2 regions of the Microbacterium longlingense genome follow, and region 1 is predicted to be linked to the other one. Evidence: riboswitches for the same ligand, from Rfam matches in the RefSeq annotation. Region 1 holds a riboswitch; the other holds the start of a gene.

What was found. Region 1 has a riboswitch for FMN ahead of AC3RXY_RS04545 (ABC transporter permease). Riboswitches for the same ligand answer to the same signal wherever they lie in the genome.
Region 2: linked by a shared signal. The riboswitch ahead of ribD (bifunctional diaminohydroxyphosphoribosylaminopyrimidine deaminase/5-amino-6-(5-phosphoribosylamino)uracil reductase RibD) and the one ahead of AC3RXY_RS04545 (ABC transporter permease) in region 1 are both predicted to bind FMN.

The regions. Positions count from the first base shown of each region.
Region 1 covers NZ_JBYRJA020000002.1:331,780-346,979, forward strand. The annotation lists gene AC3RXY_RS04525 (class I SAM-dependent methyltransferase) at 490-1,125, shown strand; gene AC3RXY_RS04530 (phosphotransferase) at 1,236-2,003, shown strand; gene AC3RXY_RS04535 (GNAT family N-acetyltransferase) at 2,057-2,599, opposite strand; gene AC3RXY_RS04540 (ABC transporter substrate-binding protein) at 2,733-3,791, opposite strand; gene AC3RXY_RS04545 (ABC transporter permease) at 3,776-4,540, opposite strand; FMN riboswitch at 4,605-4,742, opposite strand; gene smc (chromosome segregation protein SMC) at 4,846-8,406, shown strand; gene AC3RXY_RS04555 (GNAT family N-acetyltransferase) at 8,629-9,222, shown strand; gene AC3RXY_RS04560 (response regulator transcription factor) at 9,219-9,905, shown strand; gene AC3RXY_RS04565 (HAMP domain-containing sensor histidine kinase) at 9,902-11,287, shown strand; gene AC3RXY_RS04570 (hypothetical protein) at 11,290-11,802, opposite strand; gene AC3RXY_RS04575 (helix-turn-helix domain-containing protein) at 11,807-12,127, opposite strand; gene ftsY (signal recognition particle-docking protein FtsY) at 12,197-13,069, shown strand; gene AC3RXY_RS04585 (DUF2004 domain-containing protein) at 13,142-13,642, shown strand; gene lipA (lipoyl synthase) at 13,682-14,674, opposite strand; gene lipB (lipoyl(octanoyl) transferase LipB) at 14,671-15,200, opposite strand, start outside.
Region 2 covers NZ_JBYRJA020000015.1:8,626-23,825, forward strand. The annotation lists gene AC3RXY_RS15370 (DNA-directed RNA polymerase subunit beta) at 1-383, shown strand, start outside; gene AC3RXY_RS15375 (aminodeoxychorismate lyase) at 566-1,450, shown strand; gene AC3RXY_RS15380 (glyceraldehyde-3-phosphate dehydrogenase) at 1,667-3,121, shown strand; gene AC3RXY_RS15385 (helix-turn-helix domain-containing protein) at 3,166-4,611, opposite strand; gene AC3RXY_RS15390 (phosphoenolpyruvate carboxykinase (GTP)) at 4,739-6,607, shown strand; gene AC3RXY_RS15395 (ABC transporter ATP-binding protein) at 6,708-8,594, opposite strand; gene AC3RXY_RS15400 (AsnC family protein) at 8,774-8,989, opposite strand; gene AC3RXY_RS15405 (Fe-S protein) at 9,084-9,431, opposite strand; gene ribH (6,7-dimethyl-8-ribityllumazine synthase) at 9,542-10,024, opposite strand; gene ribA (GTP cyclohydrolase II) at 10,021-11,292, opposite strand; gene AC3RXY_RS15420 (riboflavin synthase) at 11,289-11,912, opposite strand; gene ribD (bifunctional diaminohydroxyphosphoribosylaminopyrimidine deaminase/5-amino-6-(5-phosphoribosylamino)uracil reductase RibD) at 11,912-12,955, opposite strand; FMN riboswitch at 13,004-13,154, opposite strand; gene AC3RXY_RS15430 (Fpg/Nei family DNA glycosylase) at 13,239-14,102, opposite strand; gene AC3RXY_RS15435 (GNAT family N-acetyltransferase) at 14,296-14,850, opposite strand; gene trpS (tryptophan--tRNA ligase) at 14,894-15,200, opposite strand, start outside.

The DNA of each region.
Region 1 (15,200 bases):
GGGAGTGCCGTGTCCGCGACGCGGTGGACCGATCCGTCGCGCGCAGTTCATGAACCGTTCCTCGCCCTTGTGCCCGCGCCGCCGGCGGAAGCGTTGAGATGCGCGATGCGGCCGCATCCGCCCAGCACAGCTCCTCCTTCGAAACGGCGCACCCGGTGGAAGGTGAGACCAACGAAGCCGGGCGTCCACGACAGAGCGTTCGTTTCCTCGTCTGAGGCCCTGGTTGCCGTTGAAACCATCGATCGCCTGCCGCTGTCCGCGGTCTGCGTCACCCGGGGTGACGTCGCAGACTCTGGCGGGACACAACGGATCCAGAGATCTCGGATCGGGCCGAGCGCGTGTCGTGTGGCGTTGCCGACCATGCGCGCAGAGCATGAGGGGGGCAGGAAGGGGACGACGTGATCGAGAGCTGCGGTCGAACGGCACGGGTGTCGTGCGCGCAGATCTGCCTGACGTCGGTCGCCGGGCGCGGTCGAAAGGGAGGGAGAGATGGTGGGCGATGAGCGAGGCGGTTCTCTGACGGGTCGCGAGATCGCCCGGGTCAGCTCCTCATACGGGGCGCGCGCGGCCGAGTACGTTGACGCCGTCGGGCGGATCGAGCACGTCGCGCGCGCCGACCTCGCTCTCGTCGAGGAGTGGGCTCGTGGTCTGGACGGGCCGGTGCTCGACGTGGGATGCGGGCCGGGGCAGTGGACGGCCCACCTCACCGGACTCGGGATCGACGTCGAGGGTGTCGATGCCGCGCCGGAGTTCATTCGGATGGCGAAGGCTGCGTATCCGCGCGCGCGGTACCGTGTCGGCGTCGCGCACGACCTCGGCGTCGATGACGGCGCCCTCGGGGGTGTGCTCGCCTGGTACTCGCTCATCCACACGGATCCCTCGCGAATGTCGGAACCGCTCACCGAGTTCGCCCGAGGCATCCGACGCGGCGGCGGTCTCGCGATCGGGTTCTTCGCCGGCGCCGTCGTGGCGCCGTTCGACCACGCCGTCACGACCGCCTACTCCTGGCCGATGGAGCTGCTGGTATCGGAGGTCGAACGGGCGGGTTTCACGGTGACCCGCACGGCGTCGCGCACAGATCCCTCCGCCCGGCCACACGGCGCGCTTCTGGCGGTACGCATCTAGCGATATCGGTCCCGTGGGCGCGCTCGACCGAGGACGCCTGAACCAGCGCGCGTCGGCGTGAAACACGCGAACGACTCCGGCTTGGAGAATGAATCAGGAGAATGAATCAGATGTCCGAACCTTCGGATCTGGCGGGCCCGCCCCCGGTCGATACCCCCGTTCCCGACGGACTGCGTCGGGTGCTGGATGCGGTCGGCCTCGGGGATGCACGCCGGCACCCGGTGTGGCTGAACGGGGCGGGCGGGCTGACGTTCGCGATCCTCAGCGACCACCGGTCGGGTGAGGTCGACGTCTATGCGAAGTGGAACCCGGCGGGATCGGGCGAGTCCCTTCGCGACGAAGCCGAGCGCTTGCACTGGATGCAGGGGAGGCATCCTGTGCCCGCCGTCGTCGAGGTGATCGCGGATGATGCCCAGGAGGTGCTGCTCACCCGGGCTCTGCCGGGGAGGTCGGCCGTTGCGGAGCGCTGGCAGCAGGAGCCGGAGACGGCTCTGCGCGCTCTGGGTGCGGGCCTTCGGCGCCTGCACGGGCTCCCGGTGGACGGATGCCCCTTCGACTGGGGGGTGGGCCACCGGGCGAAGGTCGGTGCTGTCGACCTCGTCGAGGTGGGCCCGCCTCCACCCATCGACCGGCTCGTGGTGTGCCAGGGCGACCCGTGTGCGCCCAACACCGTGCTCGCCGAGGACGGTTCGTTCCTGGGTCATCTCGATCTCGCGCGCCTGGGGCTGGCCGATCGGTGGGCCGACCTCGCTGTGATGTCGATGTCTCTCGCCTGGAACTATGGCGACGTCGACGAGGCGATCTTCTGGGATGCCTACGGCATCGAACCGGATCCACTGCGGATTGACTACTACCGGCGGCTCTGGGACGCCGAATAGCCGAACAGGGCGATCGGGGCTCGGCGTCCGCTCACCGCGCGGAGCGTCACGCGTCAGTCAGCGCCCGCTGCCGCATCTGTCGCATCGGGGCGGTCGATGGCGAAGGCGAGGTGCGGCATGTCCACCCCGCGGTAGTGCTTCACGAAGCGTCCCCGCACGGTCATGCCCACGCGGATCGCGACGTTCATCGAGGCGATGTTGGTGTCGCGCACCTGCGCCCAGACCCGCGCGGCCAACCCCTGCTCGAAGGCGAAGGCCACGCATGCGCGGGCGGCCTCGGCAGCATACCCGCGGTGCCAGAAGGACCGATTGAAGAGGTAGCCGACCTCGATGACGTCGTCGCCGAGGATCATTTGGCGGGTGAGGCCGCACTGGCCGATCATGCGATGCGTGTCGCGCTGCTCGACCGCCCAGAGCCCGAAGCCGTCATCACGATAGCGGTTCTGGGTGCGCTCGAACCAGGCCTGCGTCATCTCCTCGTCGAACGCGCCCGCGTACGCCGTCATGGTCGTCTCGTCCTGCAGGATCTCGCGCAGTCGGGGGAGGTCATTCTCGTCCATCTCCCGGAGCACGAGGCGGGGGGTCTCCAGGCGCATTCCGCAACGCTACTACCCCGCGCCGCGCCCCCGGAGCTCGGCTCGCCTCTGTGCGCTCCCTGCGCACAGAGGACTCTGGTTCCCGCGAGGGGAGCACACAGGGGCGAGCGAAGCGCGCGTGCGCGGGGACCGGCTAGTCGACGAAGTCGTTCGTGTAGGCCTCGGTCGCCGGAACCGGAGCCGTGAGGATGCCGACCGACAGCAGCGTCTCCGCCATCGCAGCCCAGCGCGCGTCATCGTTGCGCCCCCAGGGGCCGCTCAGATCGCCGTAGAGCGGGACGGTCCGCTCGGCGACCTCGAGCATGATCGCGCGCTGCTCGTCGGTGATGACGCCGGGGATCTCCTGCACAGCGGCGTCGACGGCGAGCGCGGGATCCGCCGCGATGTCGGCCACCGCACGCCCCACCGCCTGAACCACCGCCCGCAGGGCATCGCCACGGTCGGCGGCGGTCTGCGCGGTCACGCCCAGGCCGATGCCGACCAGCGGCACGGTGAGTTCGATCGCGTCGACATCGAGACCGGTTGCGCGGAACTGCGGCACATCGTTGTTCCGGTAGCCCATCACCGCGTCCACATGCCCCGAGCTGAGCGCGGACTGCTGGGTGAAACCGATGTTCTCGACGTGCACGTCGTCGGTCGTGAGCCCCGCCTGATCGAGCATCGCGAGGAGGCCGAAATAGGTCTCGCCGAACGGTCCTGGCACGCCGATGCGCTGGCCGCGGAGGTCGTCGGGGCTCGTGATCGTCGATCCCTGCGGCACGATCAGCGCTACCGGGTACTCCTGATAGAGGGTCGCGATCGACAGCACGTCGATGCCGCCGGAGCGCGCCTGCATCATCTCGTCCCCGCCGGCGATGACGACCTGCTCCTCGTCGCTCTGCAGCGCGCCGAAGAGGTCCTCGGAGTCACCATGGTGGCGGAGGGTGACATCGAGTCCGGCATCGGCGAAGTAGCCGCGCTGCTCCGCCAGATAGAACGGCGCGAACTGCACGTTGGGGACATAGGTGAGCCCGATCGTGATCTCTTCCGCGGACGTCGCGTCACCGGTGGGGCTGGCCGGCCCCGCTTCATCGCCGGCCGGTGCGCATGCGGAGAGCACGGCGACGGCGAGGGCGATGGCGGCGGCGACGGCGAGCGGCCGCGCCGCGCGAGCTGCGCCGGCACGGCGGCGTGCGCTCATCTTTCGTTCCATCGGATCATCCTTTCCAGGCCGCGTACCGCGGCATCGAGAGAGATCGCCATGATCGCGAGGACCGCGAGCACGGCGAACATGCCGGTGGTGTCGGCGCGGTCGCGCGTGACGGTGAGCAGCTGGCCGAGGCCGTGCCCGCCCATCACGAACTCGCCGACGACGGCTCCGGTGACAGACAGGACGAAACCGTTCCGGATGCCGGTGAGCACAGCGGGCAGCGCCATCGGGGCCTCGATGAAGACCAGCAGCGCCAGGCGACCCGCCCCGTCGACGCGTCCGGCGTCGACCACATCCCGGTCGAGTCTGGTCAAGCCGAGGACGGTGTTCAGCAGAATGGGGAAGAAGACCAGCAGCGCGCACAGGAGTGCGGTGGGGATCAGGCCGTACCCGAACCAGAGCACGAGAAGCGGAGCGAACGCGACAGCCGGGATGGCCTGGGTTGCAGCCACGAACGGCTGGAGCGCGGCTGCCGCGGTGGGCGAGTGAGCGATGAGATAGCCGAGGGGCAACGCGACGAGCAGGCCGAGGGCGCAACCGGCCAGGCTCACGCCGAGGGTCGCCCCGGCCGCGACGATGACGTCGCCGTTGAGCAGTTCGAGACGGAGCCGATCCAGGACAGCGAGCGGCGCAGGCAGCAGACGTTCGCCGAGGACCGCAGACAATCCCGCCCAGAGCACGATCAGCGCGGCGCCGAGGACGAGCGGTGCCGCGACCGCACGCGGAGCGCGGCGGTGGGCGGGGCGGGCCATCGTCGTCCTTTCCTCGGCTGCTCCGAGGAGAAGAGGGGAGGCCACGTCGCGGCGTCGCGGGACGCCACGTGCTGCCTCCCATCCGGACTCTCACCGTCGGCCCCGGAGTTCCACCGGGTCAGCCATCACGACCCGGTGGGGCCGATCAGGGTCGCGGACTTTCACCGCCGGTTCGGACTTTCACCGACCACGGAGCACGTCAAGCTCTGTCGCACACACTAGCGTCTCTGCGCGCGTGCTCGGTTCACCCGGGATCGCGTCCGGTAGCGTGGGGGCGTGATCCGCCCCCGTCCCGCCGTGCGCCCATGCACCTGAAGAGCCTCACGCTCAAGGGGTTCAAGTCGTTCGCGCAGCCGACGACCTTCCAATTCGAGCCCGGCGTCACGTGCATCGTCGGTCCGAACGGATCCGGCAAGTCGAACGTCGTCGACGGCCTGGCCTGGGTGATGGGTGAGCAGGGTGCGAAGACGCTTCGCGGCGGAAAGATGGAAGACGTCATCTTCGCCGGAACCTCCACCCGCGGCCCGCTGGGGCGTGCGGAGGTGCAACTGACCATCGACAATGCAGACGGTGCCCTGCCGATCGACTACTCCGAGGTGACGATCAGCCGGACGCTGTTCCGCAACGGGTCGAGCGAGTACGCCATCAACGGGGAGTCCTGCCGTCTTCTGGACGTGCAGGAGCTGCTGAGCGACTCCGGCCTGGGGCGTGAGATGCACGTGATCGTCGGCCAGGGCCGCCTCGACACCGTGCTGCAGGCATCCCCGGAAGACCGCCGCGGCTTCATCGAAGAGGCGGCGGGGATCCTCAAGCACCGGCGCCGCAAGGAGAAGACGGTCCGCAAGCTCGACGCGATGGAGACCAACCTCACCCGCCTGAGCGACCTCGCCGGCGAGGTGCGCCGCCAGCTCAAGCCCCTCGGACGCCAGGCCGAGATCGCCCGTGAGGCGCAGACCATCGCGGCCGTCGTGCGCGATGCGAAGGCCAGGCTGTTCGCCGATGACGTCGTGGCGCTGCGTACAGCGCTCAACGACCACGTCCGCACCGAGCAGGAGCGCCACGGAGAACGACTGGTGATCTCCGCGGAAGTCGACGCGGTGCACGCCGAGGTCGTGCGGCTCGAGGCGCTGCAGGACACCGCCGCCGTGGATGCCGCGCGCAACACCCTGTTCGGGCTCGAACAGGTCCAGGAGCGCATGCGCGGCCTGTACACGCTCGCCAATCAGCGGCTTGCGCTCCTCGGCAGCGAGGAGGACGATGCGGCGGTCGGCGCGGTCAACGTGACCGCCGGCATGATCGACGACGCGCGGACGGAGCTCGACGAGATCGCCGCGGGGGTCGAACCCTCCCAGGACGCCGCCGCGGATGCATCACGGGAGGTGGTGCGTGCGCGGGCGGAGCTCGACGCGCTGGACGTCGACATCGCCGAGCAGAGCGCGCTCGTCTCCGAGCACGACATGCGCCTGAACACGCTGAAGGGCCGTGCAGACGCAGCCCAGTCGGCCCTGGCCGCTGTGCGGGGCGCGGTGCTGCGTCAGGAGAACGCTCTCGCGGCGGCCGAGGAGCGCCGTCGCGAAGCAGCGGAGGCGCTGGCCGCGTTCGAGGAGAACGCCGCCCCGGCTTCCAGCGCGGCGGAGTACGCGGCCGCCTATGAGGAGGCACAGACCGCGGCGACGGCAGCGGAGGCGGAGCTGGAGCAGATCCGCGACCGCCTCCATGCCGCCGAGCGTGAGGCTGACGCTTTGACCGCCAAGGTCGCCGCGCTCGGCAGTGCGCTTTCGGTGACCGGCGGCGCGGCGGAGATCGTCTCGGGCGGCGGTGCGGGAATCCGCGGCCTGGTGGGAGACGCCGTGCAGGTGAAGGCGGGCTACGAGGCGGCGATCGCCACGGTGCTCGGTCCTCTCACCGAGGGCGTGCTGGTGGACTCCGCCGGCGACGCCTACCGCCTGGCCGCCGAGATCTCCGGAGCGGACCGCGGCACGATCGAGATCGTGATCGCGGATGCCTTCTCCGCCGTATCCGACCGCACCGCTGCGGCGGGAACCGTGCTCGCCCGTGACGTGGTGACCGCTCCTCCCGGTGTGATGGGCGTGCTTTCGCACGTGCTGATCGCCGACGATCTCGACGCGGCCCGCGATGCGCTGCACGCGGCGGAGGCGGACGGCGCCACGATCGTCACCCGCACCGGCGAGGTCGTGACGGCCTACACCCTGCGCGCGGGCAGCGGAGGGGAGCGATCCCGCCTCGAGCTGGCCGCGGAGCGCGATGCCGCCCGCGATCGGCTCGACGAGGTCACGGTGATCGCAGACAGCGTGCGCGCGGCGCGCAGCGACGCGACGGAGCAGGTCGACAGCACCCGGCGGCGCGCACGCGAGACGCTGCAGGCGCTGCGAGAGCACGATGCGGCCCTCGCCGCGCACGCCGAGCAGCTGAACAGGGTGACGGTGCGCCACGAGTCGGCCGTCGCAGAATGCGAGCGCCTGGAGGCCGACCTCGCGCAGGCGCGTTCGGCGGTCGCAGACGCCGAGGCGAAGGCACGGGCAGCCGTCGCGGAGCACGACACCGCGCAGGAGGCACCGCGTCCGATGCTCGACGCCTCGGCCCGCGACGGCCTGCTGCAGGCACTGGAAGACGCCCGAGAAGCGGAGGTGCAGGCCCGTCTGGAGGTCGAGACGCTGCGCGAGCGGGTCCGTGCCGCACAGAACAGGGTCACGAGCCTGGAACGGCAGCGGGAGAAGGAACGGGAAGCGGCTGCGGAGGCTGCGCGCCGTGCGGTGATCCGCCGGGCGCAGCGGGAGACCGCGGCCGGGGTCGCCGGGGAGCTCCCGCGCATCCTCGACTCGATCGACCGCTCCGTCGCCGAGGCGCGTCTCGCCCTCGGCGAGGCGGAGGCCTCCCGTGCCGCCCAGAGTGAGGAGATCGTCCGGCTCCGTGCGCAGGAGACCACGCTCCGCGAACGGCTCAGCAGGCTCACCGAGAGCGTGCACGGTCTCGAACTGCAGATCCATGAGAAGAAGCTGCACCTGACGAGCCTGCTCGAGCGCGTATCGTCGGAGCTCGCGCTGGACGAGGACGTCCTCGTGGCAGAGTACGGTCCCGACCGACTGGTGCCCCGCGACCCGGGGGATGCGGGCGGCGACGGCCTGCTCAGCACGGAGGGCGATGAGATCGCCGAGCCGTCCGGGATCCCGTTCGACCGCCGCATCCAGGAGCGCCGGCTGCGAGACGCCGAGCGCAAACTCGCCCAACTGGGCAGGGTCAACCCGCTCGCGCTCGAAGAGTTCGCCGCGCTCGAGCAGCGGCATGCGTTCCTGACAGAACAGCTCGCTGACCTGCAGCGCACCCGCGAGGATCTGCGCACCATCATCTCCGAGATCGACGAGCGGATGCAGACGATCTTCGCGAGCGCATTCGAAGACACCCGTCAGGCGTTCGGCGAGGTCTTCCCGGTTCTGTTCCCCGGAGGGGCCGGCAGCATCTCGCTCACCGACCCCGATGACATGCTGAACACCGGCATCGAGGTCGCTGTGCGGCCGGTCGGCAAGAAGATCGAACGTCTCTCCCTCCTCTCCGGCGGCGAGCGGTCGCTCGCGGCGGTCGCCCTGCTGGTGGCGATCTTCAAAGCCCGCCCGAGTCCGTTCTACATCCTGGACGAGGTGGAGGCAGCGCTGGACGATGCGAATCTGGGCCGCCTGCTCAGCGTCTTCGAGCAGCTGCGTGAGAGCAGTCAGCTGCTGGTGATCACGCACCAAAAGCGCACCATGGAGATCGCGGACGCCCTTTACGGCGTCTCGATGCGGCAGGACGGCGTCTCCGCGGTGGTCGGCCAGCGGGTCGGCGATCGGGCGGCAGAGCGCGCCTCCTGAGCGGGCCCCGGGGTCTGCCGCCGTCGTTCGGGAGATCCTGCCCGATCGACCCGGCACCGAACTCAGGAAAGAACGGGCGCGGAGGCCCCGAAATAGGAGTTTCGAGGGTGTGGCGCGGAGTCTGCCTGAGTTAGGAACGACGCGGGGGACCGGACTCGTCGGCAGCGGCTCTTATCCGCGTCTCACGATGCGGGAGAAGGATGACGGCATGGAGGTCGTCCCGTGTCCCATTTCCTGACCGTCGTGGGGCGTCCGACCCCGCGGCTCCCGGCCGGCGAGGAGTTTCACGCCCGCCCGATCGCCACGTCGCGCCTGCTGCTGCGCCCGCATCGCATGGACGACGCGGATGCCTGGTACCGCATCCAGTCCGACCCCGAGGTGATCCGGTATCTCCCGTGGCGGCTCCGCGACCGGCGTGAGTCGCGTCATCATCTCCGGCTCCGCACCCGCCAGACGGTGCTGCGGCGTCCCGGGGACTTCCTGGCGATGGGGGTCGAGCACGACGGAGCGCTCATCGGCGACGTCTCGGCGCACCTGCGTATCGTCAGCCGCGAGATCCGCACGGTCGAGGTGGGATGGATCATCGCATCCGACGTCACGGGGCACGGTTATGGCCGTGAGGCCGCTCAGGCGCTGCTGAACACGGTGTTCACCGAGCTTCGTGCCAAGCTGGTGCTCGCGGTGATCGACCGGCGAAACGGAGCGTCGCTCGCCCTCGCGCGGCGCCTCGGCTTCGAGGTCGTCGGCCGGGAGGGCGCGCTCGTGGTCACCCAGCTCCGGGCGGAGCAGACCGAGGCCGTGAGGAGGGCCGGATGATCGGGGCGGAAGGTGCGGAGGTGCTCGTCGTCGACGACGACGACGGCGTGCGTCGTGCCCTCGTCCGTGCTCTGACGCTCGAGGGTCTCCACGTGCGCGAGGCCGCCGACGGCGAGAGCGCGCTGCGCGAGGTCGGCACCCGGGCACCGGACGTGGTGCTCCTCGATGTCGGCCTCCCCGGCATCAGCGGCATCGACGTGGTGCGCCGTCTCCGGCTCGATGCCCGCACCCTCCCGGTGTGCATCCTCTCCGCCCGCGACGAGGTGGACGATCGCGTCGCGGGCCTCGCCGCTGGCGCAGACGACTACGTCGTCAAACCCGTCGCGGTGGGGGAGCTGTCGGCGCGGCTGAAGGCGCTCGTCGCGCTGCACAGGGCGCGCTACGAGCGCGCCCTGCAGGTGGGTGAGCTCACCGTCGACTTCGAGAGCCGCACCGTCATCCGCGGGGGTCGTGATCTGGAGGCCACCACCCGGGAGTTCGACCTGGCCGCGGCCTTCGCCCGGCATCCGCACCAGGTGCTCAGCCGGAGCCAGCTGCTCGAGCAGGTGTGGGGCTACGACTGGGAGACGGAGAGCAACGTGGTCGATGTGTTCGTCGGCTACCTCCGCCGTAAGCTCGAGGCCGGTGGCGAGCCGCGCATTCTGCACACGGTGCGCGGGGTCGGGTTCGTGTTGCGACCATGAGGGTCTTTCGAAGTCTGCGCAGCCAGCTCGCCGCGAGCGCGGCCGTGCTCGTGCTGCTCATCGTCGCCGCATCGGGGCTCATCATCGTGCTGCAGCAGGACGCCGCGGCGCGCGCCGACGTCGACGAGCGCCTTCACGGGCGCCTGATGAAGGTCATCGGCGACGACAAGAAGCATGATGACAAGAGGCCGCCCGCCCCGGCCGGGGAGGCTCCCGGAGACGCCCTCGGGAAGCGGTTGCTCGCGGGCAGCGACTCCATCGTGCGCGCGATCGTCGACGGGGAGGTGCTTGCTCAGCGCGGCGAGACGGTGGAGGACCCGATTCCGGTGCCGACCGAGCTCGGTTACGCGACAATCGACGTGGGCGGCGAGCAGTGGCGCTCCCTGGTCGGTGAGGACGAGGACGGCATCCGCTTCCAGGTGTTGCAGCGGCTGACGCCGATCCAGGAGGAGCTGCGTGCCAACACGCTGCTCGTGATCGTCGTGACCGCGATCGCCACGGTTCTCGCGGCCACCGGCGGATGGCTCGTGGGACGCCTCGTTCTGCGGCCCCTCGAGAGGCTTGCGACCGCGGCCTCCGCGATCCGCGTGGAGCACGACGTGGCCTCCCGGCTGCCCGAGGTGGTCTCGCCACGCGAGGTCGCCGAGCTCTCCGAGACGCTGCGCGAGATGCTCGAGCGCATCCAGAGCGGGATGCTGGCGACCCGCCGCTTCACCGCCGACGCCGGACACGAGCTGCGCACCCCGCTCGCGAGCCTCGGCACCTACCTGGACATGCTCGAGCGCAACCCCGGCCTCTCCGCGCCGGAGCGCGGCGAGATCGTGACGGCGGCCGCCGTGGAGCATCACCGCATGGTCGCGCTGCTGGAGGGGCTGCAGATGCTCGCCCGGGGCGATGCCGAGGCGCTTCCCGAGCGCGAGCCGGTGGATCTGCTCGATCTTGCGACCGATGCGATCGCCCGGGCCCGACGCACCCATCCGTCGATCTCGTTCACGTTGCACGACGCTCTCCCCGAGGACGCCGCGCTGGTGCGGGGCTGGCCGACGGGGCTCCGGCTCGCGGTCGACAACCTGCTCGACAACGCGGCACGGCACGGCAGGGCCGCCGGCGGGGTGCGCCTGGACCTCGGCCTCGACGGTGATGCCGTCCGCATCCGCGTGTGCGATGACGGCCCCGGTATCCCACAGGAGCGCCGCGACGCGCTCAAGGAGCGATTCGCGCGCGGGCCCGACGCGCGCGGCGACGGCTCTGGTCTCGGGCTCGCCCTCGTCGAGCAGCAGGCCTCCTTGCATGACGGGCGTCTCGAGCTCGGTGGGAGCGAGGAAGGCGGTCTGGCCGCCACGATCGTGCTGCCGCGGCGGGGGCCCGGCGCGGCGCGCTGAGCTCAGGCCGGCCGGTTCCTCCCGTGGCGGCTCGCGAGGACCTCACGCAGCGTTGGCAGTACCCGTTGGTCCTTCGGGCGGTTGGCGGCCTGCTTGGAGCGGATGATGTCGGCGAGCGACGCGATGCGGATCTCGCTGCCGTGGATGCTGGCGATGCTGGCGTCCTGCACGAGGTCGGCGTACCCGTCGGTGCCGCTCGGGCTGAAGCAGACGCCGAGGTCGCCGTGCGGTGTGCGCAGATCCCGGATCGTCTCGGCCGCCACCGATCCGGCGTCGTGTCGGACGGGCGGCTCATCGCAGCCCTCGGGTGTGCGTGTTCGGGCGCCGAGCTCTGTCAGAGCGGCCGAGAGGCGTCCCCTGTTGCCTTCGGAGGCCTCCGGCGTGATGTCGACACCGTGCGTCAAAAAGGGCGCCGCCTGCAGGAAAGCCGCGTAGCCTCCGATCACGACGAAGCGCACGCCGTGCGCACGGAGAGTCTCGAGAATCGGCAGGGGATCGAAGTCCGGCTCGGCCATGGAGTCAGGCGACAGACGTCACGAGACCGCCCCGGAGCGTGTTCGCAGATCTCATGAGCTGGTCGTGTCGTTGCTCCGGAGTCTCGTCGAGGGCCCGGCGCGCCTGCAGCCACTCGGAGTCGTCGCGCTCGACGAGCGTGACGAGAAGATCCATGCCCATCAGGCGCAGGTAGCGGATGACGTCGTCGAAGCTCGGCGAGGTCCGGCCGGACTCCAGCCGGGCGATGGCCGACTGCGTCGTGCCGGCGAGCTCGGCGAGCTGCTGCTGCGTGAGCCGGCAGCGCTTGCGCGCTTCGCGGATGAGATCATTGCCGATGCCTTTCATATCGCGAGCATAGCGAACGTGCAATATAGCGGAAGTGCTGTATGCCGCCGGTGTACGTAGGATTGACCCATGGCGGAGAAACCCTGGTCCCTCGGTCGCGCGCTGCGTGGCCTGTTCGTCAAACCCACGATCGACGAGACCACGTGGGAAGACCTCGAGACGGCCCTCATCACCGCCGACTTCGGCCCCGATATCACCGAGCGGATCGTGGACGAGCTGCGCGAGAAGGTGGACCGGTACCGCACCACTGATCCGGCCGATCTCCAGCGGATGCTCAAGGAGACCCTCGAGGAGCACTTCGCCCGTTTCGACACCACCCTCAAGCTCACCGAGCGCCCGGCCGTGGTGCTCGTGGTCGGCGTCAACGGCGTCGGGAAGACCACGACGATCGGGAAGTTCGCGAAGTTCCTGCGCACCTACGGCCGCTCGGTCGTGGTGGGCGCGGCCGACACCTTCCGCGCTGCCGCCGTCGACCAGCTCGCGACGTGGGCGGAACGCGGGGGAGCGGCGATCGTGCGCCCGCAGCACGAGGGGCAGGATCCGGCATCCGTCGCGTTCCAGACCGTGGCCCATGCGCAGAGCACCGGCACCGAGATCGTCGTGATCGACACCGCCGGCCGTCTCCACACCAAGGGGGGGCTGATGGACGAGCTGAGCAAGATCCGCCGCGTGATCGAGAAGCAGGCGCCCATCAGCGAGGTCCTGCTCGTGCTCGACGCCACCACGGGCCAGAACGGCGTGATGCAGGCTGAGGCGTTCCTGCAGCACGCCGGCGTGACGGGGCTGGTGATCACCAAGCTGGACGGCTCAGCGAAGGGCGGTTTCGTCCTCGCCGTTCAAGAGCGCACCGGTATCCCGGTCAAGCTCCTGGGGCAGGGAGAGGGCATCGACGACCTCACCGGCTTCACTCCGCATCTCTTTGCCGCGTCGCTGGTCGAATGATCGGCGCTGTTCGCCTCCGCGCCTCGGCGATGCGGGGTTCCGGTCCTCGCCAGAGCCTGGTTTCATAGCGTCATGGCCATCGAACACGACTTCTTCGGCGTCCTGTCCACCGGATCGGACGGAGCGGTGTTCTGGTCCGAGACCGTCGAGTACGCCGATCAGGCGGTCCGCGTCGACCTCACCGCGAGCGATCAGGCCGGCGTCACCCGCAATGCGCTCGACATGGCGGCCGCTCTGATCGTCGGCCTGGAGCAGATCGACGCCACCGTGCGACGGGCGATGCTCGCGGAGGTGGACGATCGCACGAGTGAGGTCACCGAATACATCCTGCAGCGTCAGGAGCTGCACGGCGCGGCGCTGGCAGACATCGTGGTCGACTTCTCCGGCGATGCCGCCGTCGACATCATCCGCTCATTGCTGCTGATCGGCATGACGGTGCTGCCGGACGAGTTCGGCGGACCTGGCCCGTTCGCGGTGCTCGAGTACGCCCTCGATGCCGATGGCGACGAGGACGCTCTGCTGGTGAATGTCGGCTCAGACGGCGTCGTGCAGTCGGTGATGAGCGCCGGCTGATCCGGCACGGAGTGCGCGGCGCGCACCCCGTGCCGGCGGTCACACGGCCTGGGCGAACCCCTGTTCGACGCCGTCGGCGATGTGCGCGAGATGCGCCGGGATCGGGCGGCCCTGGGAGAGCATCGACGTCGCCCACAGCCGGCCGGCACGGTAGGAGGAACGCACGAGCGGTCCGGCGAGGACGCCCAGGAAGCCGATGCGCTCCGCCTCCTCCTTGAAGCCGATGAACTCGGTGGGCTTCACCCAGCGCGCCACCGGGAGGTGGCGCGGCGACGGTCGCAGATACTGCGTGATGGTGATGATGTCGCACCCGGCGTCGTGCAGGTCGTGCAGCGCCTGCACGACCTCTTCCGGCTCTTCTCCCATCCCCAGGATGAGGTTGGACTTCGTGATGAGCCCGTCCTCACGGGCGCGCGTGAGGACGCCGAGCGAACGCTCGTAGCGGAACGCCGGGCGGATGCGCTTGAAGATCCGGGGGACCGTCTCGACGTTGTGGGCGAACACCTCGGGACGGCTGTCGAACACCGTCTGCAGCTGCTCCGGATCGCCGTTGAAGTCTGTAGCGAGCAGTTCGACGCCCGTGTTGGGGTTCAGCTCGTGGATCTTGCGCACGGTCTCGGCGTTGAGCCACGCCCCTCCGTCGGGGAGGTCGTCGCGGGCGACGCATGTGACCGTCGCGTACCGCAGCTGCATGCGCTGCACGCTCTCGGCCACCCGTCGTGGCTCGTCGGTGTCGTAGTCCGCGGGCTTCCCGGTGTCGATCTGGCAGAAGTCGCACCGCCGCGTGCACTGCGACCCGCCGATCAGGAAGGTCGCCTCCCGGTCTTCCCAGCACTCGTAGATGTTCGGGCACCCGGCCTCCTGGCAGACGGTATGCAGCTCCTCGGTCTTGACCAGGGTGCGTAGCGCGGTGTATTCGGGGCCGGTCTTCGCCTTCGTGCGAATCCACTCCGGCTTGCGCTCGATCGGCGTCTCGGCGTTGCGCACCTCGAGGCGCAGGAGCTTGCGTCCGTCCGGTGCGGTGCTGGTCATGCGGCGGCCTCCCCGTCGGCGTAGACGGCGGCGAGAGCGTCGGCGACGGCGTCGACGACGTCTGCGGGCGCGACCCTGTTCCCGGTGACCTCGTAGATCGATGTCACGCCGGCGTCGCTGATGCCGCAGGGGACGATGCGCGAGAACGCGGTGAGGGCGTTGTCGCAGTTGATCGCGAAGCCGTGCATCGTCACGCCCTGCTGCACCCGCACGCCGATGGCGGCGATCTTGTCCTCCGAGAGCGGGCGGCGCACCCAGACGCCGCTGCGGCCATCCACACGGTAGCCGTCGATGCCGAAGGGGCGGAGCACGTCGATGAGGATCCCCTCGAGACGGCGCACGTGGCCGACGACATCCATCGGCTCGTGCAGCCGGACGATCGGGTAGCCGACGAGCTGGCCGGGGCCGTGCCAGGTGATCTTGCCGCCGCGATCGACGTCGATCACCGGCGTGCCGTCCACCGGTCGCTCATGCGGCTCGGTGCGGCGTCCGGCGGTGTAGACCGCTTCGTGTTCGAGCAGGAGCA
Region 2 (15,200 bases), on a different contig from region 1:
TGCTGCAGCTCTCCATCCATCGCGATGCGGCTCTGGCTGCGTTGCTCTACGAGCGGGGACGTCAGGAGCTGGCTTCGGCCGACGCGCTCGTGGCCGGGGCTCCGACGCCCGCGACGCCTGCCGAACTGGAGGAACTGATCGACACGATCATGCGCGGCGCTTTCAGCGGTGACTTCGCGGTCGCGCTGGAGCGCGCTGCGGCCTTCTGCCGGGTGCAGGCCTCGGGAGCGACGCACGTCGCCGACGACGGCGAGGCGACGGAGCCAGAACGCGCGACAGCACTCACCCGGCGGGCGCTGCGGCTGTCCAGCTACGCCGTCGACCTCACGGTGGTCGCGATGCTGTGGCGCAGCGGGGAGCTGGCGGTCATCGAGTCTTTCTGACCGCGGCGTCCCGGTGGAGGAGAGAAAAAGGGCCGGACCGCAGATGAACGCCTCTCGGCGGAAGGCCGCTCGCAGCGGCAGAATTTGGAGCCCGGGGTTACTGCGGCCCGGCCACTCCAGTGTAACGCGTGGCAGCGTGCGGTATTCCCGGTGATCGCGAATCGGGCCAGTAGGCTCAGAGCATGAGCTGGCGCTTCGCCCTGATGATCGATCCTGTCGCCGCTGACGACCTGCGCGGCGACTACGCCGACACCCTGACGGTGATCGACGCGGCGGCTCCGGCGCTCAGCGTCGGCGAGCTGAGCACCCAGCGCGGCGACGGGGTGTTCGAGTCGATCGGCGTGGTCGACGGTCACGCCCAGGAGACGGTGCCCCACCTCGAACGGCTCGCGCACTCGGCTCGGCTGTGCGATCTGCCCGCGCCCAACCTCGCCCAGTGGCGCCAGGCGGTCGATCGGGCGGCAGCGGCATGCCCGTCGGGCGAAGCTGTGATCAAGCTCATCCTCAGCCGTGGCGTCGACAACGGGCCGGCCCCGACCGCGTGGGCCACGGCCTCGCCGGCGGGAGACTTCGCCGCCGTACGGACCCAAGGGGTGCGGGTGGTCACCCTCGATCGCGGCTTCGACAGCGGTGTCGCCGAGCGTGCGCCCTGGCTGCTCCTCGGCGCCAAGACGCTCTCCTACGCCGTCAACATGGCCGCGATCCGCGAGGCCAGGCGACGCGGCGCCGACGACGCGATCTTCCTGTCCAGCGACGGGTACGTCCTCGAAGCACCCACGGCGTCGCTCATCCTGCGCCGTGGCGACCGGTATCTGACGCCGGAGCCCTCCGGCGGAATCCTCCGCGGCACCACCCAGCTGAGCGTGTACGACTTCCTCGCCGCGCGGGGGCTCCGGGCGGAGTACGGCACGATCCCGGCCGCCGAGCTGACCACGGCGGATGCGGCCTGGCTGGTCTCGAGCGTGCGCCTGGCGGCCCCGGTCGCGGCGATCGACGGCGTCGAGATCGCCGTCGACGCCGCCTTCACCGCCGAGCTCAACGCCTATCTGCTCTCACCGCGCGACTGAGCGCGAGCGAACATCCGTCCGCGCAGCGGCTGCGCCGGTGCGTGACGGCGGGCTCAGGCGTTCTGTTGCCACGGCACGCAATTATGCGGATCTTTACGGCGCCCTGGTCGATGCAGGGCCGTTCGACCCTCTACCCTGGAACGGGGGAGACTCCTTCCTCAGCGCGCCGCAACTCCTGGTGCGCTTTCCGCGTGCACGTATGTTCAAGGACGCTGAATGACCGACTCCGCCTCTCACCGCGATGAATGGGTGGCCCGTGAGGCCCTCGCCGAGCAGATGATTCCCCTTGTGGGCCAGTTGAACCGCGAGCGAGGTGTCGTCACCTCGCTGCAGGGGCACCGGCTGCTCGGGCTGTCGACGATGGGCCTGTTGGAGACCCACGAGCGCATCACGCAGCTCGGCCACGACGAGGTGCGCCCGGAAGACACCCTCGCGGTGCTCCAGGCGGTGCGCGACCTCGACCCCGGCCCCGTGTCGATCGATCTGGCCCGGCTGGTGAGCGGCCACGCGGCCAGCGGGCGCGACCTCGTCGACTACCTGCGCGACGAGCTCGCGCCGGTGCTCGGCGGCGAGATCGCCGCACCGGAGCCCACGGATGTCGTCCTCTACGGTTTCGGCCGTATCGGGCGGCTGCTGGCTCGCATCCTCATCGCCCACACCGGCGGCGGCAGCGGGTTGCGCCTCCGCGCGATCGTCGTGCGCAAGGGCGCGGAGAACGATCTCGACAAGCGTGCCTCCCTGCTGCTGCGCGACTCGGTGCACGGCCGTTTCGACGGCACCGTCACGGTGGACCACGAGAACGACCAGATCATCGCCAACGGCAACCGCATCCAGGTCATCTACTCCAACGATCCCGCCACCGTCGACTACACCGCCTACGGCATCCGCGACGCGATCGTGGTCGACAACACCGGCCGCTGGCGTGATGAGGCCGGCCTCAGCCAGCATCTGCAGTCGACGGGCGTCGCGCGCGTGCTGCTGACCGCGCCGGGCAAGGGCGAGCTGAAGAACGTCGTGCACGGCATCAACCACGATGTCATCACGGCCGATGACCGCATCGTCTCTGCGGCGTCCTGCACGACCAACGCGATCACCCCGGTGCTCAAGGCGGTCGACGAGGCCTACGGCATCGTGCGGGGCCACGTGGAGACGGTCCACTCGTTCACCAACGACCAGAACCTCATCGACAACTTCCACAAGGGCGACCGCCGCGGTCGCTCCGCCGTGCTGAACATGGTCATCACCGAGACCGGAGCCGCCAAGGCCGTGGCCCGCGCGCTGCCCGAGCTGGCTGGCAAGCTCACCGGGTCGGCGATCCGCGTGCCCACCCCCGACGTCTCGCTGGCGGTGCTGCACCTCACGCTGGAGAAGGCCGCAGACCGTGACGAGCTCAACGACTACCTGCGCCGCGTCTCGCTGCACTCGAAGCTGCGCCAGCAGATCGACTACATCGAGTCGCCAGAGATCGTCTCGACCGATTTCGTGGGATCCCACCGTGCGGGCATCGTCGACGGGCTCGCGACGATCGCGAACGACACCGACGTGGTGCTCTACGTCTGGTACGACAACGAGTACGGCTACTCGTGCCAGGTCGTCCGTGTGATCGAGGTCTTGGCCGGGTCGCACCCGGTCGTGCTCCCGCCGCGTCGCGAGGTGACCCTGCAGGGATGAGACTGATCCGGCGGGCCGCGCGTTCCGGGCGGCCCGCCGGATGCTCAGCTCCTGATGGCGTGACGGTCGAGGAAGGCGTACACCTCGGTGTCGTCGACGCCGGGGAAGGCGCCGCGGGGCAGCGGCGAGAACATGTGCTGGTGCACCCGTGCGCTCGGCCACGCCTTGCCCTCCCAGCGGGCGGAGGCCTCCGCCGGCGGACGGCGGCAGCACGCCTCGTCCGGGCAGGTGGACCGCTCCCGCGCCGGGGTATCGCGCCCGCGCCACCAGCGAGCGTCGTCGAAGGGCACGCCAACGGTGATCGAGTAGACCCCGCGGTCGGCGGAACCGGTCTGGGTGGAGCACCAGAAGGTGCCGGTCGGGGTGTCGGTGTACTGATGGAACTCCACGGTCCGGTTCTGCTGGGCGAAGGCGGTGCGCGCCGAGAAGCGCGCACAGGCCTTCTGACCTTCGATCGCCCCGGTGACGTCGCTCGGCAGCGGCAGGTCGTCGTTCTCGTAGACGCGGGTGATCGCGCCGTTCTCCTCCGCGCGGAGGAAGTGCAGCCGGATGCCGAGATGCTCCGTCAGGAGATTCGTCATGCGCATGCCCGCCGCCTCGTGGGTCACACCGAACGCATCGCGGAAGTCCTCCACGGCCAGGTTCCGTTCCTTCTTGGCCTGCACCAGGAACGCCAGCGCCGCGGTCTCCGGCATGAGGCAGCAGGCGGCGTAATAGTTGATCTCCAGGCGCTGCTGCAGAAAGTCGGCGTAATCGGTCGGCGGGGTGTGCCCGAGCAGCCGGTGGGCCATCGCCTGCAGCGCCATCGAGCGCAGGCCGTGGCCGCCCGGGATCGAGGTGGGCGGCAGGTAGATCCGGCCGTTCTCGAGGTCGGTCACCGATCTGGCTGAGTCCGGCAGGTCGTCCACGTACAGCAGCTCGAAACCCAGCTGCTCCGCCATGACGCTCACGGTGCGGTGGGAGAGCGCGCCGGAGACGTGGCCGGCGGCGCGCAGCTGGCGCTCGGCGAGCCGCTCGATATCGGGCAGGTAGTTGTTGCTGTCGCGCATCCGCAGGCGCAGCTCGGTGTTCGCACGCCGAGCCTCCTCGGGGGTCGCAATGGCCTCGCGCTCGCGGCGGTGCAGCTCCCGGTAGAGGCCCAGGACGGACTCGAGGGTGTCATCGCTCATGCCCTTGGTGACCTTGATGGGCGCGAGGCCGAGCTGACGGAAGACCGGGCTCGCCTGCGCATCGGCGAGCTCGATCTCCAGCGCCGCGCGCCGGTTCGGCGGCTCGCCGGAGAGCAGGTCGGAGACATCTGTCCCTGTGGCTCCCGCAATCGCCTGGAGAAGGGAGAGCTTCGGCTCCCGCTTGCCGTTCTCGATGAGGCTGAGCTGGCTGCCCGCCACGCCGACGAGTGCGCCGAGCTCGTCGAGGGTGAGTCCCCTGCCGAGGCGGTGGTGGCGGATGCGGTGGCCGAGCGTGGTGAGCGCGAGTCCGGTCGTTGGCATGTGAACACCGTAGTGGAAAGACACCGTCATTTGTAAAGATCGCGTGTTCTTATCGCGTTGGAGCCTCATAAATACAGGTAAACAGCGGGAGAATGAGAAGGTCAGTACGCCTTGAGGAGCAACGATTATGGCAGTGGCCGCGACCGGCAGCATTTCGACCGTCTGGGACTCCGAGGAAGGAGTGGCGCCGGACTACGACACGCCGGCTTTTGCCGAGCTTCGCGCCTGGGTCGATCGTGTCGCCGCGCAGACGCAGCCCGCCGCCATCCACTGGGTGAGCGGCTCTCGGGCCGAGAACGAGGCGCTCATGCGCCAGATGGTCGCCGAGGGCACCATCATCCAGCTCGACCCCGAGCTGCGCCCCGGGTCGTACCTGGCTCGCTCGCACCCCAGCGACGTCGCCCGCGTCGAGGCGCGCACGTTCATCGCCTCCGAGCGGGAGGAAGACGCCGGCCCCACCAACAACTGGGCGGAGCCGAACGAGATGCGCCGCACGCTGGACGGCCTGTTCGCCGGCTCGATGCGCGGCCGCACGATGTACGTCGTGCCGTTCTCGATGGGCCCGATCGGCGGCCCGCTCTCGCACATCGGCGTGCAGATCACCGACAGCGCCTACGCGGTCGCATCGATCGGGATCATGACGCGGGTGGGCGCAGAGGTCACCGCGCAGATCGCCGCCGGCGCCCCCTGGGTGCGCACCGTGCACACCGTCGGCGCACCGCTTGAGCCCGGCCAGCAGGACGTCGCCTGGCCGTGCAACGAGACGAAGTACATCGTGCACTTCCCGGAGACCCTGGAGGTGTACTCCTACGGTTCGGGGTACGGCGGCAACGCCATCCTCGCGAAGAAGTGCTTCGCGCTGCGCATCGCTTCGGTGATCGCGCGCGAGGAGGGGTGGCTCGCCGAGCACATGCTGCTCATCCGCGTGATCGACCCGCAGGGGCGGCGCTACCACGTGGCCGCGGCGTTCCCCTCGGCCTGCGGCAAGACGAACCTCGCGATGCTGCGCCCCACCATCCCGGGCTGGCGGGTCGAGACGCTGGGCGATGACATCGCCTGGATCCGTCCGAGCGCCGATGGGCGCCTGCGCGCGATCAACCCGGAGGCCGGCTTCTTCGGCGTCGCGCCGGGAACGGGCGAGTCGACCAACGTCACCGCGGTCGAGACGCTGTGGGGCAACACCATCTTCACGAACGTCGCCCTCACGCCCGAGGGCGATGTGTGGTGGGAAGGTCTCACCGACGAGGCGCCGGCCGAGCTCACCGACTGGGAGGGCAACCCCTGGACGCCCGAGGCCGGCCGGCCCGCCGCGCACCCGAACTCGCGGTTCACCGTGGCCGCAGCGCAGTGCCCGCAGATCGCGGACGACTGGGACGACCCAGAGGGGGTTCCGCTTGACATCATCCTGTTCGGCGGTCGCCGGGCGTCGAACGTCCCGCTCGTGGTGGAGGCCTTCGACTGGGAGCACGGCGTGCTGCTGGGCTCGATGATCGCGTCGGAGCGCACCGCCGCGGCCGAGGGCACGCTCGGCGAGCTGCGGCGTGATCCCTTCGCGATGCTGCCGTTCTGCGGGTACAACATGGCCGACTACTTCGCGCACTGGCTGAAGGTCGGAGCGTCCGTGGGGGAGGAGGGTCTGCCGGGCATCTTCCAGGTCAACTGGTTCCGCCGTGGCGCCGACGGTCGCTTCCTGTGGCCGGGCTTCGGTGACAACGCCCGCGTGATCGACTGGATCCTCCGCCGCCTGAGCGGCGAGGTCGGGGCTGTCGAGACCCCGATCGGCCGGCTCCCGAACGCCGCGGACCTCAACCTCGACGGCATCGAGGTGCCGGCGGAAGACCTCGACGAGCTCTTCGACGTCGACCCCGCCGCCTGGCAGGTCGAGGCCGACCTCACCGAGGAGCTCTACGACTCCTTCGGCGACCGGGTGCCCGCGCAGCTGCGGGGTCAGCTGGCCGCTCTGCGGGAGCGCCTGACCGCGGCGGCATCCGCCTGACACCGACGCCGTTACAGGCAAACAGCACCAGAACAGGCCGCTTCCGCGGATTCCGGCCTGTTCTGGTGCTGTTTGCCTGTTTTCGAGCAGGCGCGCGGGGCTAGGGCGTCAGGAGCTGGTGGCGGGCCAGGTCTCGGTAGAGCGCCGTCGTCTCGACCAGCTCGTCGTGCGTGCCCTGGCCGACGACCTCGCCGTTCTCCAGCACCACGATCAGGTCGCTGTCCACCACGGTCGAAAGACGGTGGGCGATGACGATGAGCGTCCGGCCGGCCGCAACAGCATCGATCGCATCGCGCATGCGCTGCTCATTGACGCCGTCGAGGGACGAGGTCGACTCATCCAGGAGCAGAATCGGCGCCGCGGTGAGGAGCGCGCGAGCGATCGCGAGCCGCTGGCGCTCGCCGCCGGAGAGCATCACGCCGTCCTCGCCGACGGGCGCCTGGAGCCCGAGCGGATTGCGTTCGAGCACATCGCCGAGGTTGACGGCCCGCAGCACCCGTTCGCAGTCGGCATCGGTGGCGTCCGGCGAGGCGAGACGAAGGTTGTCGGCGAGCGTTCCGGCGAGCGTCGGCGCATCCTGCTCGACGTATCCGAACTGCCCGCGCAACTCGTCGCGCGGGTAGGTGCGGATGTCGTGTCCGTCGAGGCGGATGGACCCCGCCGTCGGATCGTAGAACCTCTCGATCAGCGAGAGGATCGTGCTCTTTCCCGCGCCGCTCGGGCCGACCAGGGCCACGCGCGCGCCCCGCGGGACATCGAACGACACCCCGCGCAGCACCTCCTGCGAGCCGTCGGAAGACGCCGGGGGAACGGGGTCGAGGTGGATCTGCTCGAGCAGCGCGCGCGCCTCGGACGCCGCGGCCTCGCGCGCGGCGATCACGCTGTCCGGATAGCGGAACCGCACGTCGCGGAACGAGATCGCCGGAGCGTCGCGCTGCGCGGGCGAGCGGCCGATGCGTGCGGCCTCCTCGGCGTCGCCGTCCGTCTCGAGGGGGAGATCGAGCACCTCCTGGATGCGGCCGAGCGCGCCCAGCGCCTGGTTCACCGAGGTGATGGCGCCGAAGGTCGACGCCAGCGGCATGACCAGCAGGAACAGGAACATGATGAAGGTCACCAGGCTCGCGATGTCGATCGCTCCGGCGGCGACGCGGAACCCGCCGACGCCCAGCACCGCCAGCAGGGAGACCTGCAGGGCGATGCCGGCGACCGGGACGACGAACGAGGAGACCTTCGCGATGCGCACGCCCAGCCCGTAGGCCTCCTGTGCGAGAGCGGCGATATCGCGGGTCTCCCGTTCGGTCGCCCCCGAAGCGCGGACCGTGCGAATGGATCCGACCGCGCGCTCGACGCCGGAGGCGAGCTCGCCGACCTTCTCCTGCTGGGCGGCGGACGCCACGCGGATGCGCCCGCTCAGCACGACGACGGCGATCAGCGACAGGCCGAGCACCACCGTGATGAGCAGGAGGAGGAGCGGATCGATCACGAGCATCGCGATCAGCGCTCCGAGGAAGAGGATGGCGTTGCCGACGGCGTCTGCGAGCCCCTGGGTGAGCACGGCGTACAGCAGCGTGGTGTCTGTGCCCACGCGCGACACCAGGTCTCCCGTGCGGCGGGCGTCGAACTCGCGGATCGGCAGGTGCAGGATGCGGGCGATCAGCTGCCGGCGGCTGGAGTACACCACGGCGGTCCCGGTGCGCTGCAGGAGGTAGTGCTGGTAGCCGGAGATGATCGACGACACGATCACGAACCCGACGAGGAGCCAGACCAGCGTCCCGAGCGTCTGACCCTCTTGCACCCGGGTGATGACCTGTCCGACGAGGGCGGGCTGCACCAGGGTGGCGAAAGCGCCGAAGACGCTGAGAAGCGCGACCCACACCAGGGTCCGGCGGTGTTCGAGCAGAAAGGGGACGAGCTGGCGGAAGGTGGCGCGCGGGCCGTCCTGCTGCGCGCCACGGCCGCGGCGGCGGGGAGTCGCCGTGCGTGACATGGATCTACCTCGGTCGCGGAAGGGGGAAGCTACCTGATGACCGTATGGGGGGCGCCTATGGACTTCCTGCACCGGGGGGTGCAGGGGCGGGCCTTCCCCGGGCATCGAGGGCGGCGGAGCGCATCCGGATCATGGACCGGCGCTGCGCGGCTGGGCTCGACACGGCCGCCGGGGATGGCTCAGGTCTTGCCGAAGCGGCGGTGCGCTGCCTGGCGCGTCACGCCGAGAGCGCTCGCGATCGCCTGCCAGGAGTGCCCAGCGATGCGCGCCCGGCGCACCTGCACCTCTTCGTTTCGCGCGATCTCGCGGCGCAGATCGGCGAGACGGCGCAGCTCGGCGAGCGGCTCGCGCTCGCCGTCCGCGCCGATGCGGGTCATGATCGCGTCGCTGCCCATGGCGGAACTCCTCCCGGATGCCGCAGGCGGGCATCCGGTGTCAACTTTAGGTGACGCCGTCGTAAGTGTCAATGAGTATTGACACCCGCGGATCTCACCAGAGGACGGCGATCGCCGCGTTGCCGAGGGTGAGGCCGCCGACCAGCCAGAACAGGACGGGGGAGACGTTCTCGCCACGACGCTGACGGGCAGCACCGATGCCGATCAGGGCGCCGATCACCAGCAGGATGCCGAGCTTCACGGCGATCTTGGGGTAGTTCAGGTCGGCACCGCCCCACGGAGCCGCGAGGGCGAGGCCGGCCACCGCGGCGATGACGAGGCCCCAGTTCATCATCTTCGTGAAACGCTGCTTGCCGCCGAACGCCTCGACGGCCCAGGCGCCGAAGAGCACGGCGAAACCGACGAGGTGGGCCAGGACGACAGCGTGACGAAGGATCTCCATGCCTTCACGGTAGGTGATGCCCCGGCCGGTCGCCAGCGAGGCAGGGCTAACCGGGCGGGGCTGACCGGGCGGCGCCGATCCCGCGCAGAGCGTCGCGGACGCGAACGGGCCTACTGCCCGCCGCGCAGGTCGCGGACGACCAGCGCCGTGCGCAGCGCGGCGTCAGCGGCCTCCGCTCCCTTGTCCTCCTTCGAGCCGGGCAGGCCGGCGCGGTCCAGACCCTGCTGCTCGTCGTCGAGGGTGAGGACGCCGAACCCCACCGGCTTGCCGGCGTCGAGGGCCACACGCGTCAGGGAGTCTGTGGCAGCCGCGGAGACGTACTCGAAGTGCGGCGTGCCACCGCGGATGATCACGCCGAGCGCGACGACCGCGTCAGCACCGCCGGCGAAGGCCGCCTGCGCGGCGACGGCCAGCTCGAACGAGCCCGGCACGCGCACCAGGCGATGCGTGGCCCCTGCCGCATCCAGAATGCGCTGGGCACCGGCGATCAGGCCGTCGGTGATCTTGTCGTGCCACGTGCCGGCGACCACGACGACACGCAGACCAGCCGCATCAATCCCCTCGGTGTTTCTGGGGGCTCCTGCTCCGCTCATCTGCTGCTCCTCTCGACGCTGTCCCTCATCGACTCCGCGATGGCGTCGTCGGCGATCACGTGCCCCATGCGGGCGCGCTTGGTCTCCAGGTACTGGTGGTTGTTGGGGCCGACGCCCACCACCAGCGGAACCTGCTCGATCACGTCGATCCCGAGGGCGCGCAGCTGGTCCACCTTGTCGGTGTTGTTCGTCAACAGGCGCACCTGAGCGATCCCGAGATCGGCGAGGATCCCCGCAGCGGCGGCATAGTCGCGCGCGTCGGCGGGGAGCCCCAGGGCGAGATTCGCGTCGAGGGTGTCCAGGCCCTGCTCCTGCAGGGCATAGGCGCGCAGCTTGTTGACGAGGCCGATGCCGCGCCCCTCCTGGCCGCGCATGTAGATCACCACGCCGCCGTCGCGGGAGATCGCGTCGAGTGCGGCGTCCAGCTGCGGCCCGCACTCGCACTTCTGCGAACCGAACGCCTCTCCGGTCAGGCACTCCGAGTGCACGCGCACCAGTGCGGTGCCCTGGGGTTCGCCGGAGATGACCGCGAGATGGTCGGTGCCGGTGATGCGGTCCTTGTAGGCGCGGAAGCGGAACGTGCCGTGCGCGGTGGGGACATGGGCCTCGGCGTGCAGGCTCACCCGGCGGGGGGCCGGCGGGGCGTCGGAGGAGATCGGCTCGTGCTCGTCGAGGTAGGCGATCAGCTGCTCGATCGTGATCACCGGCACGCCGTCGCGCCTGCCGAGCTCGATCAGCTCCGGCAGACGCATCATGCTGCCGTCGTCGGAGACCACCTCGGCGATCGCGCCGACGGGGCGCAGGCCCGCGAGCCGCATCAGGTCGACCGCGGCCTCGGTGTGGCCGGCGCGCTGGCGCACGCCGCCGTCGACGGCGCGCAACGGCAGCACGTGGCCGGGGCGGATGAGGCTCGCCGGGGTCGAGTCCGCCGATGCGAGCACGTTGAGGGTGCGCGCGCGGTCTGCGGCGCTGATCCCCGTCGTCACGCCGGAGGCGGCGTCGACGCTCACGGTGTAGGCGGTGCCGCGGGCGTCCTGGTTCGCTGAGACCATCGGTGGCAGGTCGAGTGCGTCGGCGACGTCCGCGGGCATCGGCGCGCACAGGTACCCGGACGAGAGGCGGATCGTCCAGGCCAGCCACTCCGCTGTCGCGAGCTCGGCGGACAGGATGATGTCGCCCTCGTTCTCCCGGTCCTCGTCGTCGGCGACGAGGACCGGGCGCCCGGCGCGCAGCGCGTCGAGGGCATCGGGGATGGTGTCCAGCTTCATCGGGGGTTCTCCAGTCCGCGGAAGGCGAGCAGGCGCTCGACATGACGTGCCAGCACATCGGTCTCGACGTTGACGCGGTCACCGACCGCACGCTGCCCCAGGGTCGTGGCCGTCAGCGTCTCGGGAATGAGCGACACCTCCAGCCACGGGGCGGGCTCCGCTGGCTCGCTCACCGCACTGACCGTGAGGGATGTGCCGTCGATCGTGATCGACCCCTGATCGACGACGAGGGGGGCGAGATCGGCGGGGATCGCGAACCGGATGACGCTCCACTGGTCGCCCGGACGCACCTCGGCCACCGTGGCGACGCCGTCCACATGACCCTGGACGATATGACCGCCGAGTCGGTCGCCGGCACGCAGCGCCTTCTCGATGTTCACCCGCAGACCCGGCGCTGCCGATCCCAGTGCGGAGACGTCGAGGGTCTGCTTCATCGCGTCCGCGTCGAAGGTGTCGGCGGTCGATCCGACGACCGTGAGGCAGACGCCGCTGACCGCGATCGACTCGCCGTGCACCGCGTCGGCGGCGGCCTGCGGCGCGCGCACCGTGATCCGCCAGCCATCGCCCGCTGGCGTGATGCGGGTGATCTCGCCGATCTCCTCGATGATTCCCGTGAACATCAGCGGTCTCCTCCTTCAGAGTCGCCGGTGTCGGCGACGGGGTGTGCGATCGCGAGGACGTCGGCCCCGAGCGGGACCCAGGCGTCCACGTGCAGCCGGCGGGCATCGTGGATCGAGGGCACGCCGATGTCGGTGAGCGCCAGGCGGCTGCCCCCCAGCAGGACCGGAGCGATATAGGCCAGGACGGTGTCGAAGAGCCCCGCCGCGAGGAATGCGCTGGCCAGCGTCGGGCCTCCCTCGACGAAGACCCGCTGCACGCCGCGCTCGCGCAGATCGTCGAGCACGGCGGCGAGGTCTCTGGTCTCGTACACGAGCGGAGCATGCGGGTGCCGGCGCACCGCGGCGTCCGCGGGGACGGGCCTGCTGCCGATGACGACCGGCATCGGCTGATGTCCGAAGAGCACATCGCCGTCGCGGGCGGTCAGGGCGGGGTCATCGGCGAGGACCGTGCCGGTACCCACGACGATGGCATCGGCCTCCGCGCGGCGCCGGTGCACATCGGCGCGTGCTGCTGCGCCGGTGATCCACCTGCTCGACCCGTCGTCGGCGGCGGCGCGGCCGTCGAGGCTCTGCGCCCATTTCACGGTGACGAGCGGGCGGCCGAGGCGCTGCACGGCGAGCCAGTCGGCGATCACAGCGGTCGCCGCCCCCTGATCGACGCCGCCGACGACGTCGATCCCGGCGGCCCTGAGTCGTTCCGCGCCGCCGCTGGAGGTCTGGCCGGGGTCGTCTGCGGCATAGATCACCCGCGCGACACCCGCATCGATGAGTGCCTGTGCGCACGGACCGGTGCGACCGGTGTGGTTGCAGGGCTCCAGCGTGACGACGGCGGTGGCGCCGCGTGCTGCATCGGCGGGGATCCTGCTGAGGGCATCGACCTCGGCGTGCGGCGTGCCGGCGCCGCGGTGCCAGCCCTCGGCGATCACGGTGCCGGCGGGGTCGAGGATGACGGCGCCGACCTGGGGGTTCAGGCTGCGCGGACCGTTGCGGGCGAGGGCGATGGCGCGCGTCATCGCTGCCTGTTCGGCCTCGCTCACGGTCATGCGTCCTGTTCCTTCGTCGGGCTCCGGGACGGCCGACGGCATGCCGCAGGGCATGCTGCCTCCCATCCGGACTAGCGAGGGGTCACCCCCGCATCACCGTCGGTTCCGGAGTTCCACCGGATCAGCCCCCGCCATCTGTCGCGGGGGCTCGCGGACTGTCACCGCCGGTTCGGATTCTCACCGACCCCGGAGCATGCGTGCTTGTCTCGATCATACTGCGCGGCATGGAGGCGGGGCCGCTTCGTGACGGTGCGAGACGGCCCCCGGGAAGCGGCTTCCTGCCTCACTTGAGCAGTCGCGAGAGCCGCCGGTCGGCGAGGAGCTTGCCGCCGGTCTGGCAGGTGGGGCAGTACTCGAGAGACCGGTCGGCGAAGAACACGCTCTGCACCGCGGTGCCGCACTCCGGGCACGGTTGATCGCGACGCCCGTGAACGCGCATGCCGCCGCGCTTGGCGTCTTTGAGCTGCGCCGGGGGCCGACCAGACGCTGTCGCCACCGCGTGCTCGAGTGTCTCGCGGAGCGCGGCGTAGAGCCGGTCGACCTCGGCGTCATCGAGCGTCGCCGCAATGGCGTAGGGCGACATCCGAGCGACATGGAGGATCTCATCGGAGTAGGCGTTGCCGATCCCGGCGATCACCGACTGATCGCGCAGCAGGCCCTTGACCTGCATCCGGCGTGCGGCGAGCAGTGCGGCGAACACGTCGCGCGTGAAGGCGTCGTCGAGCGGGTCCGGCCCGAGTCGCGCGATGCCGGGAACGTCGGCCGGATCGCGGACCACCCATGCCGCGAGCGACTTCTTGGTGCCGGCTTCGGTGAGGTCGAAGCCGCTGGCGTCGTCGAGGCGCACACGCAGGGCGATGGGGGAGCGGCCTGGCTTGATGGGCGTCGCGGGGACCTCCTCGTACCAGCGCATCCACCCGGCCTTGGCGAGGTGGAAGACGAGATGATTCCCGGCGTCCGTCGCGATATCGACGTACTTGCCGTGCCGCGTGGCGCCGGTGATGCGTGCGCCGTGGAGGGCATCGATCGGTGGGTCGAAGGTCTTCAGCGCGGAGATCGCCGCGACGCTGACGCGCTCGATCACCCGACCTCTCGTCCGTGCGGCGAGGAAGTCGGCAAGGCCCTGAACCTCCGGCATCTCCGGCATGCCGTCATCCTGCCACGGGCCGCTGACATCGGCGCGGAGACCGCTGCTCGCGGCCTCTCCGCGGCGTGATCAGCTGTTGCCGGGAACGATGACCAAAGACCAGCGGAGGAGCATGACGCGGCAGCGCCGCGTGACCACGGCCGCGTCGGCCGACCTGCGCACGCGCACCGTGCCGGATGCGCGGTGCTGTGCGTCAGTCGAGCATCGGCCAGGGCTGCGGCGTGCGGTCGTCATCGGCGAGAAGCCCGGCCACCCAGGAGTCCTCGCGGCCGCGCTGGGTCGCCATCCGCTGGCGGCGCGTGCCCTCGTACTGGAAGCCGAGCGTGCGCGCGGTCCGCGCCGACGGCACATTGCCCACCGCCGCGTTCCACTCGATGCGCTGCAGCCCGATTCGTCCGAAGGCCGCGTCGATCACCGCCCGGCCGGCTTCGGTGAGATAGCCGCGGCCGCGCACGCCGTGCGAGATCCAGTAGCCGAGCTCACCGGCGCCGTCCCGGACCTGCTGGAGCCCGATCATCCCGATCAGGCCGTCGTCGTCGTGCACGGCCCAGTTGAGCTCCGTGCCCGTGGCCCACCCCTCCGTGGCGATTCCGATGAAGATCTCGGCGTCGTCGCGGGTGTACGGGGAGGGAACAGTGGTCCAGCGTGCGATCGCCGGGTCCTGGCAGGCCTCAGCGATCACGTCGATGTCTTCCGCCGTCGGCGCGCGCAGCACGAGGCGCGCCGTGCGGATCTCGAAGGGGTCCATACGGTCTCTTTCTGGCGTCTGAAGGGGGATCGCAGCGCTGCGCTCAGCCGCGGCGCAACAGGCCCATTCGGTCATAGACGGCGTCGAGGGTCGCGCCGGCCACTTCCTCGGCCTTGGCCGCGTTCTCGGCGAGAATGCGATCGAACTCGGCGGGGTCATCGAGCAGTTCCAGGGCGCGCTGGCGCACCGGCCCGAACTCTCCGACCACCACGTCGGCGAGGCCCTTCTTGAAGTCGCCGTAGCCGCGCCCGGCATACTCGTCCTCGATCGAGGCGACCTGACGGCCGGTGAGGGCCGCGTAGATCGTCAGGAGATTGGACACGCCCGGCTTGTTCTCACGGTCGTAGCGC